Linked DNA regions of Amycolatopsis mediterranei. The protein of the gene in region 1 interacts with the protein of each later gene in a pairwise test. Links are inferred from orthologs where the notes say so. Each region holds a gene or a part of one and is shown in the gene's direction. Other genes may lie near its edges. The genes, in order: ISP_RS09385 and ndk.

Region 1 (8,620 bases):
AGCGCTTCGGGTCCGGCTGCAGCGAGCCGTCCGCCGCCCGGGTGGGGGCCTGCCAGCAGTCGTCGACGACGACGTAGTGGTAACCCGCGTCACGCAAGCCCGTGTCGGCGAGCGCGTCGGCCGCCTGCTTGACGACGTCCTCGGTGAGGTCGTAGCAGCGGACCTGGTTCCAGCTGTTCCAGCCCATCGGCGGGGTGCCGGCGAGGCCGTTCGCGAGCGCGTGCGTGGCCGCGGGCAGGCTCAGCAGCCAGGTCAGCACGACGAGCAGGAGCACGAGCCCGGTGCTCCCGGTACTGGCGTTCCGGTTCGCGGCGATGCCGTGATCCAATCGCACGGGAAGTGAAACCGCTGTCACCGATTCGACCGGAAGCAGGCCGCCCCCGAGCGGCGCGTTACGGTTGCTACGAAAGCCATCGGCCGTGGCTGTAGTCGAATCGGTGACGAACAGCACAGCACCCCGGAGGCGGCATGCCGATCTACGCACTCGGTTCGCTCGAGCCGACGATCCACCCCGACGCCTACGTCCACCCCGACGCGACGGTGATCGGCGACGTCCGGATCGGCGCGCACGCGTCGGTGTGGCCGCAGACGGTGCTGCGCGGCGACCACGGGTACATCGAGATCGGCGAGCGGTCGAACGTCCAGGACGGCTGCGTCCTGCACTGCACCGAGCGGCACCCGACGATCCTCGGGCCGTCGTCGGCGATCGGGCACGCGGTGCACGTCGAGGGCGCGACGATCGGCACCGGCTGCCTGATCGCCTCCGGGGCGGTGGTGCTCAACGGCTCGGTGATCGAGGACGGCGGCATGGTCGGCGCGGGCGCGGTGCTGTCGTACGGCTCCCACGTCAAGACCGGCGAGATCGCGCTCGGCGTGCCGGGCAAGACGCGGGAGAACAAGTCCTTCAGCGCGGAGAACATCGCGCTCGTGGTCGATTCCTACGTCCGGCGGGCGCAGCGGTTCCGGACCGAGCTGCGGCGGCTCGACCCGCTCGGGTGACGTCGGCCACGCCCGGTAGGCTTTCGCGCCGTGACCGCACGACCGCTGCAGGACATCGTCGAGGCAGGCTGGGCGAAAGCCCTCGAACCGGTGGCGCCGCAGGTCGCCGCGATGGGGGAGTTCCTCCGCGCGGAGATCTCCGCGGGCCGCACGTACCTACCGGCGGGTGAACACGTGCTGCGGGCGTTCCAGCAGCCGTTCCACGACGTCCGCGTGCTGATCGTCGGGCAGGACCCGTACCCGACGCCGGGGCACGCGGTGGGCCTGAGCTTCTCGGTGGCGCCGGACGTCCGGCCGATCCCGAAGAGCCTGGTCAACATCTACAAGGAGTACACCGAGGACCTCGGCCACCCGCTGCCGTCCAACGGTGACTTGACGCCGTGGGCCGAGCAGGGCGTGCTGCTGCTCAACAGGGCGCTGACCGTGCAGCCCGGGAAGTCCAATTCGCACCAGGGCAAGGGCTGGGAAGAGGTCACCGAGCAGGCGATCAAGGCCCTCGCGGCCCGCTCGGAGCCGATGGTGGCGATCCTGTGGGGCCGCAACGCCCGCAACCTGCGCCCGATGCTCGGCGAGGTGCCGTGCATCGAGTCGGCGCACCCGAGCCCGCTCTCGGCGCACAACGGCTTCTTCGGGTCGCGCCCGTTCAGCCGGGCCAACCAGCTCCTGGAGCAGCAGGGCGCGGCGCCGGTGGACTGGAAACTGCCGTAGGTTCGGTGTCCGGATCCGCGGGCCGGCTCCGACCAGGGGGAAACGGATCCTTGGAGGACACATGAACGTCACATCGGCCGACGGCACGTCGATCTTCTTCGAGCAGCGCGGCGACGGCCCGCCGGTGATCCTGGTCGGCGGCGCGTTCAACGACCGGACGACCACGGTGGGCCTGGCCGAGGTCCTGGCCGGCGATTTCACGACGATCGTCTACGACCGCCGGGGCCGCGGTGACTCCGGCGACTCGGCCGAGTACGCGGTGGAGCGGGAGATCGAGGACATCGCGGCGCTGATCGCGCAGGCGGGCGGAACGGCGTCGGTGTTCGGCCACTCGTCGGGCGCGATCCTGGCCCTGGAGGCGGCCGCGGCCGGTCTCCCGATCGAGCGCGTGGTGGCGTACGAGCCGCCGTACTCGACGGACGAGCACCAGCGGGCGGACGTCGTGGCCGACGTTCGCGCCCGGCTGGCGGCGGGGGATCGCGACGGCGCGGTGGCGACGTTCCTGAAGGTCGCGGGCACGCCGGAAGAGATGATCGAGGGGATGAAGCAAGCGCCGGTCTGGGGCTGGTTCACGGCGCTGGCGCACACGCTCCCGTACGACCTGACGATCTGCGGCCCGGAGGCTCGCCCGCGCACGGAGAACCTGGCTCGCATCAAGGTGCCGACGCTGGTGATCGGCGGCGGCGCGAGCGACGAGGCACTCCAGTCAGGCGCCCGGGCGGCGGCCGCGGCGGTGCCGGGCGCTCGTCACGAGACGTTGGACGGGCAGGACCACGGGGTGCTGCAGTTCCCGGAGACGCTCAAGCCCTTGCTGACGGACTTCCTGAAGGAGGCGTCAGCCCGGCCCCGCATGCAGTGAATGACTCATTCCTGGCGTCAGACGCCAGGAATGAGTCATTCACCGCGTCTGTGGCCTGGGACGTCTGTGGCCTGGGCATGAAAATGGCGGGTGCTCCGAGGAGCACCCGCCATCCGAAACTTCTCGCCTCAGCCGCGAACGACCTTGCCCGCCTTGATGCACGAGGTGCACACGTTCAGGCGCTTGCGCTGGGACACACCCACCTTGGCGTGCACGGTCTGGATGTTCGGGTTCCACCGGCGGTTGGTACGGCGGTGGGAGTGCGAGACCGACTTGCCGAAGCCGGGTCCCTTGCCACAGACGTCGCACACGGCAGCCACGTCGAACTCCTTTGGATCTGGGTCATAGAAATGAGCCCAGACGGACTGGGCAACTCGACCATAGTAACTACTGCGTTCCGGCCCCCCGGCACCGGGTCGATACGCTGCCCGGGAACCGGTCAGGAGGTCACGGGGTGCGGGTGCTGGACGCGGCGGCGGTGTCGGCCTGGGCGGCGGGCTGTGTGCACAGTCTCGCGAGCCTGCGCCCGGCCATCGACGAGATCAACGTCTACCCCGTCGCCGACTCCGACACCGGCTCCAACATGCTCTTCACGATGACCGGCGCGGCCCGGGAACTCTCCGAAGCCACTCCGGGTGACGCCGCCGAAGCGCTGAAGGTCCTCGCGCGGGGCGCGGTCGCCTCCGCGAAGGGCAACTCCGGCGTGATCCTTTCCCAGGTCGTGCGCGGGCTCGCCGATCGCGCCGAAGGCGACCTGGACGGCCCGTGGCTGGCCCGGGCGCTGGGCCACGCCGACGAGGTCGCCACCGGCGCCGTCAGCCGCCCGGTCGCCGGGACCATCCTGACCGTCCTGCACGCCGTCGCCCTCGCCGTCCGCGGCGACACGAGTTCCTTGGGCGACATCGCGGCGAAGGCCGCGAAAGAGGCCGCGCACGCCCTCGAAAAGACGCCCGAGCAGCTGCCCGCGCTGGCCAGGGCCGGGGTCGTCGACGCCGGGGCGCGCGGTCTCGTCGCCGTGCTCGACGCGCTGGTCGGCGTGCTCACCGGCACGCCGCTCGAGCAGGAGCACGCGCTCGAAGTCCGCACCGAACTCCCCGACGCCTACGCCTGGGAGGTCATGTACCTCCTGGACGGCGTCGACGAGGCGAGCCTGCCGACCCTGCGCAAGGAGCTGAGCGGCCTCGGCGACAGCGTCACGGTGGCCGGCGACGGCTCGGGCAGCCACGCCGTGCACGTCCACTGCGCCGACATCGGCGCCGCCATCGAGGCCGGGCTCGCGCTCGGCCGCCCGCGCCGGATCCGGGTCGAACCGCTGCTCACGCCGACGCCGATCGAGCCGGGCGGCGGGATCGACCGGACGGTCGTCGCCGTCGTCCACGGCGGGGCGCTGGCCGAGCTGCTGCGCGCCGAGAGCATCCCGGTGCTGGCCGTGCCCGAGGGCGGCACGCCGAGCGTCGAGGACATGATCGGCCTGTTCAACGAGGCCGCCGGGCGCCAGGTGACCGTGCTGCCGGGCAGCGTCGCCCTCACCGCCGCGGCGGACACCGCGGCCGGGCACGCGATGGCCGCCGACCGGGACGTCGTGGTCATCCCGTGCGCCTCGCCGGTGCAGGTGCTGGCCGCCCTCGCCGTGCACGACGCCGGGCGCCGCACCAACGACGACGTCGTCGCGATGGCCGAAGCGGCCGCCGCGACCAGGCGTGGCGAACTGCGGATCGCGCAGGAGGAGTCGCTAACCTGGGTGGGCCGGGCCCAGTCCGGCGACGTGGTCGGCCTGGTCGACGACGAGGTGGTGCTGATCGAACCCGCGCCCGCGTCCGAGACGAACCTGGTCGCGGCCGCGATGAAGGTGCTCAACCGGATGCTCGCGCTCGGCGGCGAGCTGGTGACGGTGCTGAGCGGGGCGGCGGCCCCGCCGGGGGTCGCCGAGGAGCTCGCGGAGCAGCTGCGGGTGGAGCACCCGGAGGTGGAGATGGCCGGCTACGCCAGCGGCCAGGCGGACGCCGTGCTGCTGATGGGAGTCGAATAGCGGATGGCCGGACTGCGCGACAAGCTGCCGTTGCTGCTGGGAGCCAAGACGGCGAAGGCGCTCGCCACGTCGTTGGACATCGAGACGGTCAGCGACCTGCTGCGCCACTACCCGCGCCGCTACGCCGAGCGCGGCGAGCTCACCGACATCGCCGGCCTCGAGCTCGGCGAGCACGCCACCGTGCTGGCGCGCATCGAAAAGGTGAGCAAGCGGCGGATGAAGGCACGCAACGGGACCATCATCGACATGGTCATCACCGACGGGAAACGCCGGCTGACCTGCGCGTTCTTCAACCAGGCCTGGCGCGAGAAGGACCTGGTCCCCGGCAAGACCGGCCTGTTCGCCGGCAAGGTGTCCGCCTTCCGCGACACCCTGCAGCTGACCAACCCCGAGTACGAGCTGTTCGACGCCGAGAACGAAGCCGAGGCGATGGACAACTTCCTCGCCGCGATCATCCCGGTGTACCCGGCGGCCCAAGGCATGCCGACCTGGTCGATCGCCAAGTGCGTGCGCCAGGTCCTCGACGTCCTCGAGGTCGACGACGACCCGATGCCCGCCGAGCTGCGGCGCCTGCACAAGCTGTCCGACCTCGACAACGCGCTGCGCGGCATCCACCGCCCGGAGAACTGGGCGCACCTGGAGGCGTCGAAGAAGCGGCTCAAGTGGGACGAAGCCATGGCCGTCCAGCTGATCTTCGCGCAGCGGCGCCACTCGGCCATCTCGCGGCCGGCGAAGGCCAACCCGCACGTCAGCGGCGGGCTCATGGAGGCCTTCGACAAGCGGCTGCCCTTCGACCTCACCGCGGGCCAGCGGGGGATCGGCGACGAGATCGCCGCGGACCTGGCCTCCGAGCACCCGATGAACCGGCTGCTGCAGGGCGAGGTCGGCTCGGGCAAGACGGTCGTCGCGCTGCGGGCGATGCTGCAGGTCGTCGACAACGGGCGGCAGGCGGCGATGCTGGCGCCGACCGAAGTCCTCGCCGCGCAGCACGCGCGCTCGCTGCGGGAGATGCTCGGCGACCTGGGCCAGGCGGGCGAGCTGGGCGCGGCGGAGAACGCCACCCGCGTCACGCTGCTCACCGGGTCGATGGGCGCGAAGGAGCGCAAGAAGGCGCTCCTGGAGATCGTCAGCGGCGAGGCGGGCATCGTCGTCGGCACGCACGCGCTGATCCAGGATCATGTCGAGTTCGCCGACCTCGGCCTCGCCGTCGTCGACGAGCAGCACCGCTTCGGCGTCGAGCAGCGGGACGCGCTGCGCACCCGCGGCGCCGGCGACACCAGCCCGCACGTGCTCGTCATGACCGCGACGCCGATCCCGCGCACGGTCGCGATGACCGTCTACGGCGACCTGGAAGTGTCGGCGTTGCGCGAGATGCCGGTCGGGCGGTCGCCGATCGCCACCACGGTCGTGCCGGTCGCCGAGAAACCCGCGTGGTTCGAGCGGATCTGGCAGCGCGTGCGCGAAGAGGTCGGCAAGGGGCACCAGGCCTACGTCGTGTGCCCGCGGATCGGCGACGAGCCGCCGTCGGACAAGAGCGACAAGCGGCCGCCGCTGGCGGTCCTGGAGGTCGCGCCCGAGCTGGCGCACGGCCCGCTGCAGGGCCTGAAGATCGACGTGCTGCACGGCCGGATGCCGCCCGACGGCAAGGACGCGGTGATGCGGGCGTTCTCGGCGGGCGAGCTCGACGTCCTCGTCGCGACCACGGTGATCGAGGTCGGCGTGAACGTCCCCAACGCGACCGCGATGGTGATCATGGACGCCGACCGGTTCGGCGTCAGCCAGCTGCACCAGCTGCGCGGCCGCGTCGGCCGGGGCAGCGTGCCGGGGCTGTGCCTGCTGGTCACCGAGACCCTCGACGGCACGGCGACCCGCGAGCGGCTGGCGGCGGTCGAGTCCACGACGGACGGCTTCGAGCTCTCGCGCCTCGACCTCGAACTGCGCCGCGAAGGCGACATCCTCGGCGCCGCGCAGTCCGGGAAGCGGTCCACGCTCAAGCTGCTCTCGCTGCTGCGGGACGAGGACGTGATCGCCGCGTCCCGGGCCCTGGCGCAGGAGCTCGTCACGCAGGACCCGGAGCTGACGAAGTACCGCGGCCTGGCGCAGATGGTCGCCGACGTCGTCGACGTCGAGCGCGCGGAGTACCTGGAGAAGAGTTGAGCACCGTCCGTGCCGCCACGGTGGCCGACGCCCCGGCGATCGGCGAGGTCCACGTGCGGTCCTGGCAGGCCGCGTACGCGGGCCTGATCCCGGCGGACTTCCTCGCGCGCCTCTCGGCCGAGACGCGGGCGGCCTCCTGGGCCCGGCGCATCGGCGACGGCTCCGGGCAGGTGCTGGTCCTCGAGGAGGACGGCGTCATCGCGGGCTTCGCCGCCTTCGGGCCTTCGCAGCTGTACGCGCTGTACTTGCTGCCGCGCTTCTGGGGTCGCGGCCTCGGCCGGGCCCTGCACGACCGCGTCGTCGAAGGGATGTCCGGCGACAGCGCCGTCCTGTGGGTGCTCGCGACGAACGAGCGGGCGAAGGCCTTCTACGTCCGGCAGGGCTGGGTGGACGACGATGGCCGCCAGACCGAGACGGTCGATGACGGGCGCGTCACGCTGGAGGAAATGCGGTACCGCCGCCGGTTGCCGTGAACACACCGGCTTTCGCGGCGGCCGCGGCTGCTGCCGCGGCGACTCCGGCATCCCTCGGCGTCACGCCTTCCCGGGACACGAACAGGCGGTAGAAAACCGGCCCGCAGGCCACCCGGACCACCTCGACGGCGTCGGTGCCGGGCGGTACCTCGCCGCGACCGACGGCCCGCTCGACGATGGCCGCCGAGCGGGCGTGGCGGTCGACGTAGAACTCGCGCAGGGCGTCCGCGGCGCGCGCGGAGAGGAACGCGGCCGAGATCGACGCGGTCGGCAGCTCGCGCTCGCCCGGCGAGGTGAAGTAGTGGACGAGCTCCAGGTTGACCTCGCGCAGGTCGCCTTCCAGGGAACCGGTGTCCGGGGCGGTCCACTCCCGCTCGGTGCCCATCAGGAGGGCCGCCGCGACCAGGCCCTCGGCGGACTCCCAGCGCCGGTACAGCGTCGTCTTGTGCACGCCGGAACGTTCGGCGACCGCCTCGACGGTCAGCTCCGCGTACCCGCGTTCGCCGAGCAGCTCGAGGGTGGCGTCGAGCGCGGCGAGGCGGGTCCGCTCGGTGCGGCCGCCCGGACGCTTCGTCCCGGAAATCTCGGTGGCCAACTGCTACTCCTGTTGCGTTAGTGTGCCCAGTATGACAGGAACCGTCGACGTGGCCGAAATCGCCGACCTGATCGGCGACGCCGAGGTCGTCGCCATCGGCGAGAACAACCATCACATCCGCGAGTTCGGCGTGCTGCGCGACCGCCTCCTGCGCCACCTCGTCACCGAGCGCGGGTTCACGGTGCTCGGGTTCGAGGGCGGCTTCGCGGAGGGGCACCTGGTCGATGCCTGGCTGCGGGGCGGTCCGGGCGAGGTCGCCGACATCGCGCGGGACGGCTTGACGTTCGGCCTCGGCAACTCGGCGGAGATGCACGGGATGCTGACTTGGCTGCGCGGCCGCGGCGTCCGGTTCTTCGGGCTTGACGTGCCGAGCTCGGCCGGTTCGCCGGTGCCGTCGCTGCAGGCGCTGCGTTCGGAGGTCCTGCGCGTGGATCCGGCCAATCTGTCCCTTGTGGACAATGCGCTTTCCGCGTGTGAGCCGTATGCGTCGGTGAGCAGTGCGGTCGCGCCGGGTCGGTACGCGGCGATGAGCGCGGAAGCGCGGGATGCCGCGACGACGGCCTTGACTGTCCTCAAAGGGCACGTGGAGTCCCTCGGCTACGGTGCCGTCGCCGCGCACCACGCGGAGGGCGCCCTGCGCGTCGACCTGTACCTGCGGGAGCTCGACGCGCTCATGGCGGGCCGCGCGCCCGAGCCGCAGAGTTCGTCGCGGGACACGTACATGGCGGCCACCGTGCGGCTGCTGCGCCGGCGGTTCCCCGGCGAGAAGATCGTGCTGATGCTCCACAACGGACACCTCC
Region 2 (8,782 bases), 5.7 Mb from region 1 along the record:
CCTCGGCCAGTTCGTCGGTGACGTGCGGGACGACCTGGATGTCGGCGTAGAGCGCGTTGCCCGCCCGGTCGGTGGCGATCGTGTTCACCCACGGCACGCCCTGCGTGCTGCTGAGCGCGTGGACGACGTCGGCCGTGCTGCGCGCCTGGTCGAGTTCGAACCACGTGTTCAGCCCGCGCATGTTGGTCGCGTTGGCGTCGCGCAGCGCGTACGCCGACTTCGCCGTCCACGGCACCGGAAAGCCGCCGACGTCGTTCAGCACCGGGCCGTACCGGGTCGACCAGAAGGTCTGGCGGACCGGCTCGAGCGAACCGTCCGCCTGGCGCACCTGGACCGTGACCTCGCGGGAGGTCATCTTCTCGGGCTTCCCGTCGACCGTGTACGTCGTCGGGTCACCGGCCGCCAGCGGCACTTCGAACAGCCCGAACGTGACCGGGGTGGACACCGTGTGCGTCCAGGCCGCGTCCGCGGTGTGCCCGATCATCACGAACGGCATGCCGAGCAGGCTCGCCCCGGCCACGTCGACCCGGCCGGGAATGGTCAGCTGGCTCTGCCAGAACCGCCGGCCGTCGTGCCACGGGTAGTGCGGGTTGCCGAGCAGCACGCTGCCCTGGCCTGCCGCGGTCCCGTCGCTGCCGATGGCGATGCCGTTGCTGCCGAGGCCGCCCTTGCCGAGCCCGTCACGCAGGCTCGCGGACAGTTGGGCGGGCGTGCCCGGACTCGCGGACGCCGCACCGGACGGCGGCGCCGCGAACAGCCCTTCGGTGACGAAACCCAGGCCGCCGGTGACGGCGATCGAGTAGAAGTGCCGGTAGAAGTCCTGCTCGCTGATCGGCCGGACCCAGTCCGCGCCGCGGCAGGCCGGATCGGTGATCCCGGACCGGCCGGTGCGGGCCAGGAAGGTGTTGAACCCCTTGACGTAGCCCGAAACGATCTGCCGGACCTCGGGCCGCGGCCCCTGCGGCGCGGGTTGCGCGACCAGCCGGTCGACCACGCCGGAGTCGTTGAGCTGCTGGAAGAACAGGTCGCTGTGCAGGTTGTTCTTCGCCTCCGACAGCGACGGGTAGCCCTCGCCGTCCGGGCCGAAGTACCGCGACCGCTGCGCGCTCACCGTGACGTAGATCTTCGCGAGCTCGCAGATGTTGTCGGTCGCCGCGGCGTAGCCGTACCCGTAGCCGAGCCCGGCGAAGTCCTTGGCGACGATGTGCGGGATGCCGTGTTCGGTGTAGCGCAGGACGGCTTTCGCGCTGTCCTCCCCGGCCGTCGCGACGCCGGTGCCGAGTGTCGTAATCGAGAGCGCCGCAGCCACAACGGCCAGCGCTTTCCGGATGTGCGTCATTCGTACCCCCTTGTGGTGATCACCACGCTACCGACGGCGATGACCGCGGGGATGGGGGAAAACCCCCGATATCCGTTTACCCGCACGCAAGCCGGTGTTGGCCGCGGCGGGATAGAAACCGCGCATGACCGAACCGACCCACCACTCCCGCCGCACGCTCCTCAAGGCCGGGCTGACCGGCGCCTCCGCGGTCGCCGCCGGCCTCGTCGTGCCGTCCACGGCCTTCGCCGCGGTCCCGCTCGTCCGCCGCGACCGCCCGGTGCTCACCCACGGCGTCCAGTCCGGCGACGTCACGCCAGGTTCGGCGATCGTCTGGTCGCGCGCGGACCGCCCCTCGCGGCTGGTCGTCGAGATCGCGCGGGACCCGTCGTTCCGGCACGCCCGGCGCGTGCCCGGCCCGCAGGTGGGTCCCGACTCCGGCGGCACCGGCCGCGTGCGCGTCGCGGCGCTGCAGCCCGGCACCGAGTACCACTACCGCGTCACCGCCGAAGCCCTGGACGGGCGCGCCACGAGCGAGCCGCTGACCGGCCGGTTCGCCACCGCACCGGTGGGCCGCCGCGACGCCCGGATCCTGTGGTCGGGCGACGTCGTCGGCCAGAACTGGGGGATCAACCCGGGCCTGGGCGGGATGACGATCTTCTCCGCGATGGCCGCCCGCTGCCCGGACCTGTTCCTGCACAGCGGCGACACGGTGTATTCCGACGGCCCGCTCACCGAGACCGTCACCCTCCCCGGCGGCCGGACCTGGCGCAACATCGTGACGCCCGAGAAGTCGAAGGTCGCCGAGACGCTGGACGAGTTCCGCGGCCAGCACGCCTACAACCGGCTCGACGACAACTTCAAGCGCTTCGCCGCGCAGGTGCCCGCCTACGTGCAGTGGGACGACCACGAAGTCCTGAACAACTGGTACCCGGGCAAGATCCTCGACAACCCGGCCTACACCGAGAAGCGCGTCGACGTCCTCGCGCCGCGGGCGTACCAGGCGTTCCACGAGTGGCACCCGATCGACTCGCGCCGGGCTGTCGACGGCCGCGTCTACCGCAGCTTCACCTACGGCTCGCGCGTCGAGATCTTCGTCCTCGACATGCGGACCTACCGCAACGCCAACACCGCCGACCGAACCAAGCCGGGCTACATCCTCGGTGACGCGCAGGCCCGCTGGCTGGCCGACGCGCTCGGCCGCAGCACGGCCACCTGGAAGATCGTCCAGGCCGACATGCCGCTGGGCCTGGTCGTCCCGGACGGCGCCAACATCGAAGCCGTCGCGAACAACCTGCCGGGCGCGCCCGGCGGCCGCGAGACGGAACTGGCGTGGGTGCTGCGGGAGATCCAGCGCCGCCGCGTCCGCAACGTCGTCTGGCTGACCGCCGACGTCCACTACACCGCGGCGCACCACTACTCGCCCGACCGGGCGGGCTTCCAGGACTTCGACCCCTTCTGGGAGTTCGTGTCCGGGCCGCTGAACGCGGGGGCGTTCGGGCCGAACACGCTCGACCCGACGTTCGGCCCGGAGGCGGTGTTCGTGCACGCCCCGCCGACGGCGAACACGGCCCCGATCGACGGCTTCCAGCACTTCGGCGAGCTGAACGTCGACGGCGCGAGCGGTGACCTCACGGTCGATCTCCGCGACGCCGCCGGGGCGTCGCTGTGGTCGAAGACACTGCACCCGGCGGGCCGCTGAGCAGGGTCGGCTAGGCTCGCGCGCACCGATACGCACCCGTACCAATGACATCCGGGGCTTCGCCCCGAGCCGGGGGCTCCGCCACCCGGACCCCCGAAAAAGCATTAAGGAGAAATACCGTCGTGACTGAACGCACGCTGGTCCTGGTCAAACCCGATGGCGTCGCGCGCGGCCTCGTCGGCGAAGTGATCTCGCGGATCGAGCGCAAGGGCCTCAAGCTCGCCGCGGTCGAACTGCGGACCGTCCCGCAGGCGCTGGCCGAGGAGCACTACGCCGAGCACAAGGAGCGTTCGTTCTTCGGCGACCTGCTCGAGTTCATCACGTCGGGCCCGCTGGTCGCGCTCGCCGTCGAGGGCCCGCGCGCCATCGCCGCGTTCCGCCAGCTGGCCGGTGGCACCGACCCGGTCGAGAAGGCCACCCCGGGCACCATCCGCGGCGACTTCGCGCTGGAGACCCAGTACAACCTGGTCCACGGCTCGGACTCGCCGGAGTCGGCCGAGCGCGAGCTGAAGCTCTGGTTCCCCGACCTGTGATGCTCCGGAACCGGGGCCACGTCCGCGTGGCCCCGGTTCCCTTTTTCCGGAGGCCTTCATGACGACGATGCCGTTCGCGCCGCGTGGCTACCTCCCGGTGCTGCAGGAGCTGACCGGCGCGTTCGCCGAAGCCCTGCGCACGGCCGACCCGGCCGCGGCGGTGTCCGACTGCGCCGGCTGGACCGTCGCCGACCTCGCGACGCACCTGGGCAACGTGCACCGCTGGGCCGCCACGATCGCCCGCACCGGCGCGGTGCAGCCGCAGAACCACACCGCCGAAGCGGGCGGCGACCTCGTGGCGTGGTACGCCGAAAGCGCGCGGCTCCTGATCGGCGAGCTCGAGGCCGCCGATCCCGAAGCCCCGTGCTGGCACTTCGGCGGCGCCGAAAAGACCAAGGCGTTCTGGTACCGCCGTCAGGTGCACGAAACCGCCGTCCACCTGGCCGACGCGGGAAGCGGGCACGCGCTCGACCCGGCCGTCGCCGCGGACGGGGTCGACGAGGTGCTCGGCGTGATGCTCCCGCGCGTGACGCGGTGGCACGCCGTGCCGCAGCTGCCCGGGCCGGTCACCCTGCGCGCCACCGACACCGGCGACGTCTGGACCGTCCACCCCGGCGAGCCGCCCGCGCTGGGCCCGGTCGACGGCGACGCCGCGACCGTCGAAGCCCCCGCACGCGATCTCCTGCTGCGGCTGTGGAAGCGCACCGGGCCGGACCCGCGTGCCACCGGCGAGGCCGCGGAAGCCCTCCTCGCCGCACCGCTGACCCCGTGAGGGTGTTCTAGACCATTCAGGCGGCGTTCACCGGGAAGTCTTCCCCCGGACGTGCCGCTGCGCTGTGCTGATCCGGGTCACTCTCACTCGATACTGGGGTACTCGGTGAATAAGTCACGCACAGTGCTGCCGTTCGTCGCCTTGTTCGCGACGGTGTTCGTCGTCCCCGCCCACGCCGACCCGCTGGCCGCGCCGCTCGGCACGCCCCCGGTCGAGGCCGCACCCGCCGCGTCGTCGGCCCACGAGGGCCCGGCCGCCTTCGCCGCCGCGGATCCCGACGACGGGCTCGTCACCGGCAGCGCGACCACCGAAGTCGCGCCCGGCCTGAACCTGACCCAGTTCGACCGGTTCGACCCGGCCGGCTGGATCCGCGGCGACACCCTCGCCGTCGACCTGGGCAGCAAGGTGCTCAAGCCGACGTACCTGAGCCCAGGGACGGTTTCCGCGCGCACGCCGCTGTCGCAGCAGCTCGCGCGGGCGGGCGCGGTGGCCGGCGTCAACGGCGACTTCTTCGACATCAGCGCCACCGGCGCGCCGATCGGCGTCGGCATCGACCGCGGGCAGCTGCAGACCGCCCCCGCCGCCGGGCACAACCTCACCGCGTCGATCACCGACGCGGGCAAGGCGGCGCTGGCGTCGGTCTTCCTCGAAGCGAGTGTGACGCTGCCCGGCGGCACGGTGCCGGCGACCAACTTCAACAGCCCGGTCCTCGGCACCGACGCGATCGGCGTCTACACGCCGTTGTGGGGCGCTTCAGGCCGTCGGACGTCGGTCGCCGGCGCGGCCCGGGTGCGTGAGGTCGAGGTGCGCGACGGCGTCGTCACGCAGGTGCGCACCGCGGCCGCCGACGGCCCGATCGCGGCGGGGACGACGGTGCTGCTGGCCCGCGAAGCCGGCGCGGACGCGCTCGCCGCGCTGCAGCCGGGCGACCCGGTCGGGGTCACCTACGCGCCGCGCTCGGACGCCGGGAAGATCGCGGTCGCGGTGGGCGGCAACGAAATCCTGCTCCGCGACGGCGTCGTGCAGCCCGTCGACAACGTGGCCATGCACCCGCGGACCGCGGTCGGCTTCTCCGCCGACGGCCGGAAGCTGTGGCTGGCCACCGTGGACGGACGGCAGGCCGACAGCCGCGGGATGACCGAGCTCGAACTGGCGCGGCACATGAAGAGCCTCGGCGCCGACGACGCCATCAACCTCGACGGCGGCGGGTCGTCGACGCTGCTGGCGCGCAACGAAGGCGAAGCCGTGCCGAGCGTCCGGAACGCGCCGTCCGACGGCGGGGAACGCCTGGTGCCCAACGGAATCGGCTTCACGACCGTGCCCGGCAGCGGCAAGCTCGCCGGCTTCGCTCCGGCGCCGGCCGTCGCGACGACCGACGCGAACCGCGTGCTCTCCGGCCTCACCCGGCACCTGGTCGCCGACGGCCACGACGAGACCGGCGCCGCGGTGGCCGCCGACCCGCGCTGGAGCACGTCGGACCTCCGTCGGGCCACCGTGACGCGCGGCGTCGTCACCGGCCACAGCGCGGGTGCCGTCGAGGTCGTCGCGCGCTCCGGCCGGGCGTCCGGCAAGTCGGCGCTTTCGGTGCTGGGCAAGCCGGTCCGGCTCGGCACGAGCACCGAGCAGGTCGCCCTGTCGGCCACGGGCGCGCGAAGCACCTTCAAGGTCTACGGCTACGACGCCGACGGCTACGGCACCTGGCTCGAGCCCGACGACGTCAAGCTCGACTACGACCCCGCGGTCGTGCGGGTCGAGCCGTCCGGTGACGGCTACGCGGTGACCGCGCTGACCTCCTCCGGCGCATCGGCGATCACCGCTTCGGCAGCCGGCCTGACCACGCACCTGGCCGCGTCGGTCGGCACCGTGGCGCAGGTGGCGTCGCCGCTGGACGGCCCGGCGGGCTGGACGGCCACGGTGTTCCCGGCGGTCGTCGGCGCGGCGCTCTCCGCGGCACCCGGCCACGACGGCGGCGCCGGGCTCGCGCTGGACTACCGGCTGACCGGCACGACCGCGACGCGCGCGGCCTACGTGACGCCGTCGGGCCCCCTCCCGGTCCCGGACGGCACGCAGAAGCTCGGCCTGTGGGTGAACGGCGACGGCAAGGGCGCGTGGCTGCGGGCGGAACTGCGCGACGCCGCGAACGTGGCGTCCATTGTGGACCTTTCGTTGAGCGTGGACTGGACGGGCTGGCGGTACGTCACCGCCACGATCCCGGCCGGGCTGCCCGCGGGACAGCGCCTGGCGCGCTTCTACGCCGTCGAGAACGTGCCGGACCAGCAGTACGAGGGCCGGCTCGGGTTCGACGACCTGACCTTCGAGGTGGCGCCGACGACCGCCGTGCCCGCCGACCCGGTCCCGCACGACCCGGCGCTGGTCACCGACGGCGTCCTGGCCGGTGGTCTGCGGATTGCGGTGGTCAGCGACGCCCAGTTCACCGCCGACGACCCGGCGGGGCCGCTGGTCGTCCAGGCCCGGCGGGCGCTGCGCGAAGCCGTCGCGGCGAAACCGGACCTGGTGCTGATCAACGGCGACTTCGTCGACCGCGGCACGGCGCCCGACTTCGTGCTGGCCCGGCAGGTGATCACCGACGAGCTCGACGGCAAGGTGCCCTGGTACTACGTCCCGGGCAACCACGAGGCGGAGGCCGGCAACGGCCTGGCGAACTTCCAGGCCGCGTTCGGCGTCACGCACCGGGTCGTCGACGTCCACGGCATCCGGCTGGTGCTCCTGGATTCCTCCCGCGGCTCGCTGCGGGCCGGCGGGTTCGACCAGGTGCGGCTGCTGCGCTCGGCCCTCGACTCCGCGGCGGCCGACCGGTCCGTCCGCGGCGTCGTCGTCGCGATGCACCACCCGGTGAAGGACCCCAGCCCGACCGGGAATTCCCAGCTCGGCGACCGCAAGGAGGCAACCCTGCTGACCCAGTGGCTCACCGGGTTCGAGCAGGCGTCCGGCAAGCCGGCCGCCGCGGTGGCGTCGCACGCCGGCGTGTTCTCGCTGTCGCGGGTCGACGGGGTGCCCTACCTGGTCAACGGCAACTCGGGCAAGGCGCCCGCGGCCGCGCCCGGCGACGGCGGGTTCGTCGGCTGGACGCTGCTGCGCGTGGACCCGGCGGACCGCGCTCAGCCGGTGCGCTTCGAGACGCGGCCGAACGTCGACTCGCTGTCGCTCACCGGGCCGTCGACGCTGGCGCCGGGTGCTCGCGCCGAGGTGCGGGCGACGCTGCGGCAGGGAACTCGCGACGTGCCGGTGTCGTACCCGGTGAGCGCCGACTGGACGGTCGGCTGGGGCGTCGTCGCGTTCGATCCTTCGACGGGCGTGCTGACCGCGTTGCGGCCCGGGGTCGCGCGGCTCTCGGTGACGGTCAACGGGGTGACGGCCACGCTGGTCGTGACGGTCCGCGGCTAATCCGCTCGGTTTTTGTCGGTGGGGGGTCCTATGGTGCGAAGCGTGGACGAATCGGAGGACCGGGAACCGGCACTGGTGCAGGCCAAGGCACTGGTGAAGCGCTTCGGCGAGTTCGAGGCCGTGCGCGGGATCGACGTCGAGGTGCGGCGCGGGGAGGCGTTCGGCTTCCTCGGCCCGAACGGGGCCGGCAAGTCGTCGACGATGCGGATGATCGCGTGCGTGTCACCCCGCACCGATGGCGATCTCCGCGTGCTGGGGCTGGACCCGGAAGTCGCCGGGCCGCGGATCCGCGCGCGGCTCGGCGTGGTGCCGCAGCAGGACAACCTGGACGTCGAGCTGACGGTCCGGGAGAACCTGCTGATCTACGGCCGCTACTTCGGTCTGTCGCGCGCGGCGGCGCGGAGCAAGGCTTCGGAACTGCTCGAGTTCGCCCAGCTGAGTGACCGGGCCGAGGACAAGGTCGACCCGCTGTCGGGCGGCATGAAGCGGCGGCTGACGATCGCCCGCTCGCTGGTCAACGACCCGGAACTGCTGCTGCTCGACGAACCGACGACGGGCCTCGACCCGCAGGCGAGGCACCTGCTGTGGGACCGGCTGTTCCGGCTCAAGGCGCAGGGCACGACGCTGATCGTCACGACGCATTACATGGACGAAGCCGAGCAGCTGTGCGACAGGCTGGTGGTGATGGACCACGGCCGCGTCGCGGCGGAGGGCTCACCGGCCGAGTTGATCAGGCGGTATTCCACGCGCGAGGTCGTCGAGCTCCGGTTCGCGCCGGGGGAGCAGGTCGCGGCGGCCCAGCAGGTCGACGGGCTGGCGGAGCGGGTGGAGATCCTGCCGGACCGGGTCCTGCTCTACAGCGACGACGGCGAGGACGCGCTGGAGCACGCGCATTCCCGCGGGGTGCGGCCGCTGTCGAGCCTGGTGCGCCGCAGTTCGCTGGAGGACGTCTTCCTCCGGCTCACGGGCCGGACCTTGGTGGACTGATGGCGACGATCTCGACCGGCCGCGTGGTCGGCAAGTGGCAGGGCGCCTGGCTGCAGGTCGAGGGG

Evidence for each region.
Region 2: the proteins of ISP_RS09385 (region 1) and ndk interact in binary tests that used the Escherichia coli proteins (3 or more experiments, as listed by UniProt). The link is inferred for Amycolatopsis mediterranei from one-to-one orthologs.

Annotation. Positions count from the first base shown.
Region 1 is NZ_CP100416.1:1,970,427-1,979,046, forward strand. The notes cover bases 51-2,868. They hold ISP_RS09385 (uracil-DNA glycosylase), read left to right. Parts: upstream 51-1,029; coding sequence 1,030-1,707; downstream 1,708-2,868. Other genes in these bases: ISP_RS09375 (glycoside hydrolase family 27 protein), read right to left, coding at 51-334; ISP_RS09380 (gamma carbonic anhydrase family protein), read left to right, coding at 469-999; ISP_RS09390 (alpha/beta fold hydrolase), read left to right, coding at 1,769-2,566; rpmB (50S ribosomal protein L28), read right to left, coding at 2,695-2,868. Also shown: more of ISP_RS09375, read right to left, coding at 1-50; more of rpmB, read right to left, coding at 2,869-2,886; ISP_RS09400 (DAK2 domain-containing protein), read left to right, coding at 3,021-4,595; ATP-dependent DNA helicase RecG, read left to right, coding at 4,599-6,752; ISP_RS09410 (GNAT family N-acetyltransferase), read left to right, coding at 6,749-7,225; ISP_RS09415 (TetR/AcrR family transcriptional regulator), read right to left, coding at 7,185-7,820; ISP_RS09420 (erythromycin esterase family protein), read left to right, coding at 7,852-8,620. UniProt on the Escherichia coli protein: Excises uracil residues from the DNA which can arise as a result of misincorporation of dUMP residues by DNA polymerase or due to deamination of cytosine.
Region 2 is NZ_CP100416.1:7,681,381-7,690,162, reverse strand. Bases 1,868-4,847 are described here. They hold ndk (nucleoside-diphosphate kinase), read left to right. Parts: upstream 1,868-3,142; coding sequence 3,143-3,553; downstream 3,554-4,847. Other genes in these bases: ISP_RS34425 (phosphodiester glycosidase family protein), read left to right, coding at 4,449-4,847; ISP_RS34430 (maleylpyruvate isomerase family mycothiol-dependent enzyme), read left to right, coding at 3,612-4,325; ISP_RS34440 (alkaline phosphatase D family protein), read left to right, coding at 1,868-3,020. Also shown: ISP_RS34445 (penicillin acylase family protein), read right to left, coding at 1-1,339; more of ISP_RS34440, read left to right, coding at 1,464-1,867; more of ISP_RS34425, read left to right, coding at 4,848-7,730; ISP_RS34420 (ABC transporter ATP-binding protein), read left to right, coding at 7,761-8,717; ISP_RS34415 (ABC transporter permease), read left to right, coding at 8,717-8,782. UniProt on the Escherichia coli protein: Major role in the synthesis of nucleoside triphosphates other than ATP. The ATP gamma phosphate is transferred to the NDP beta phosphate via a ping-pong mechanism, using a phosphorylated active-site intermediate.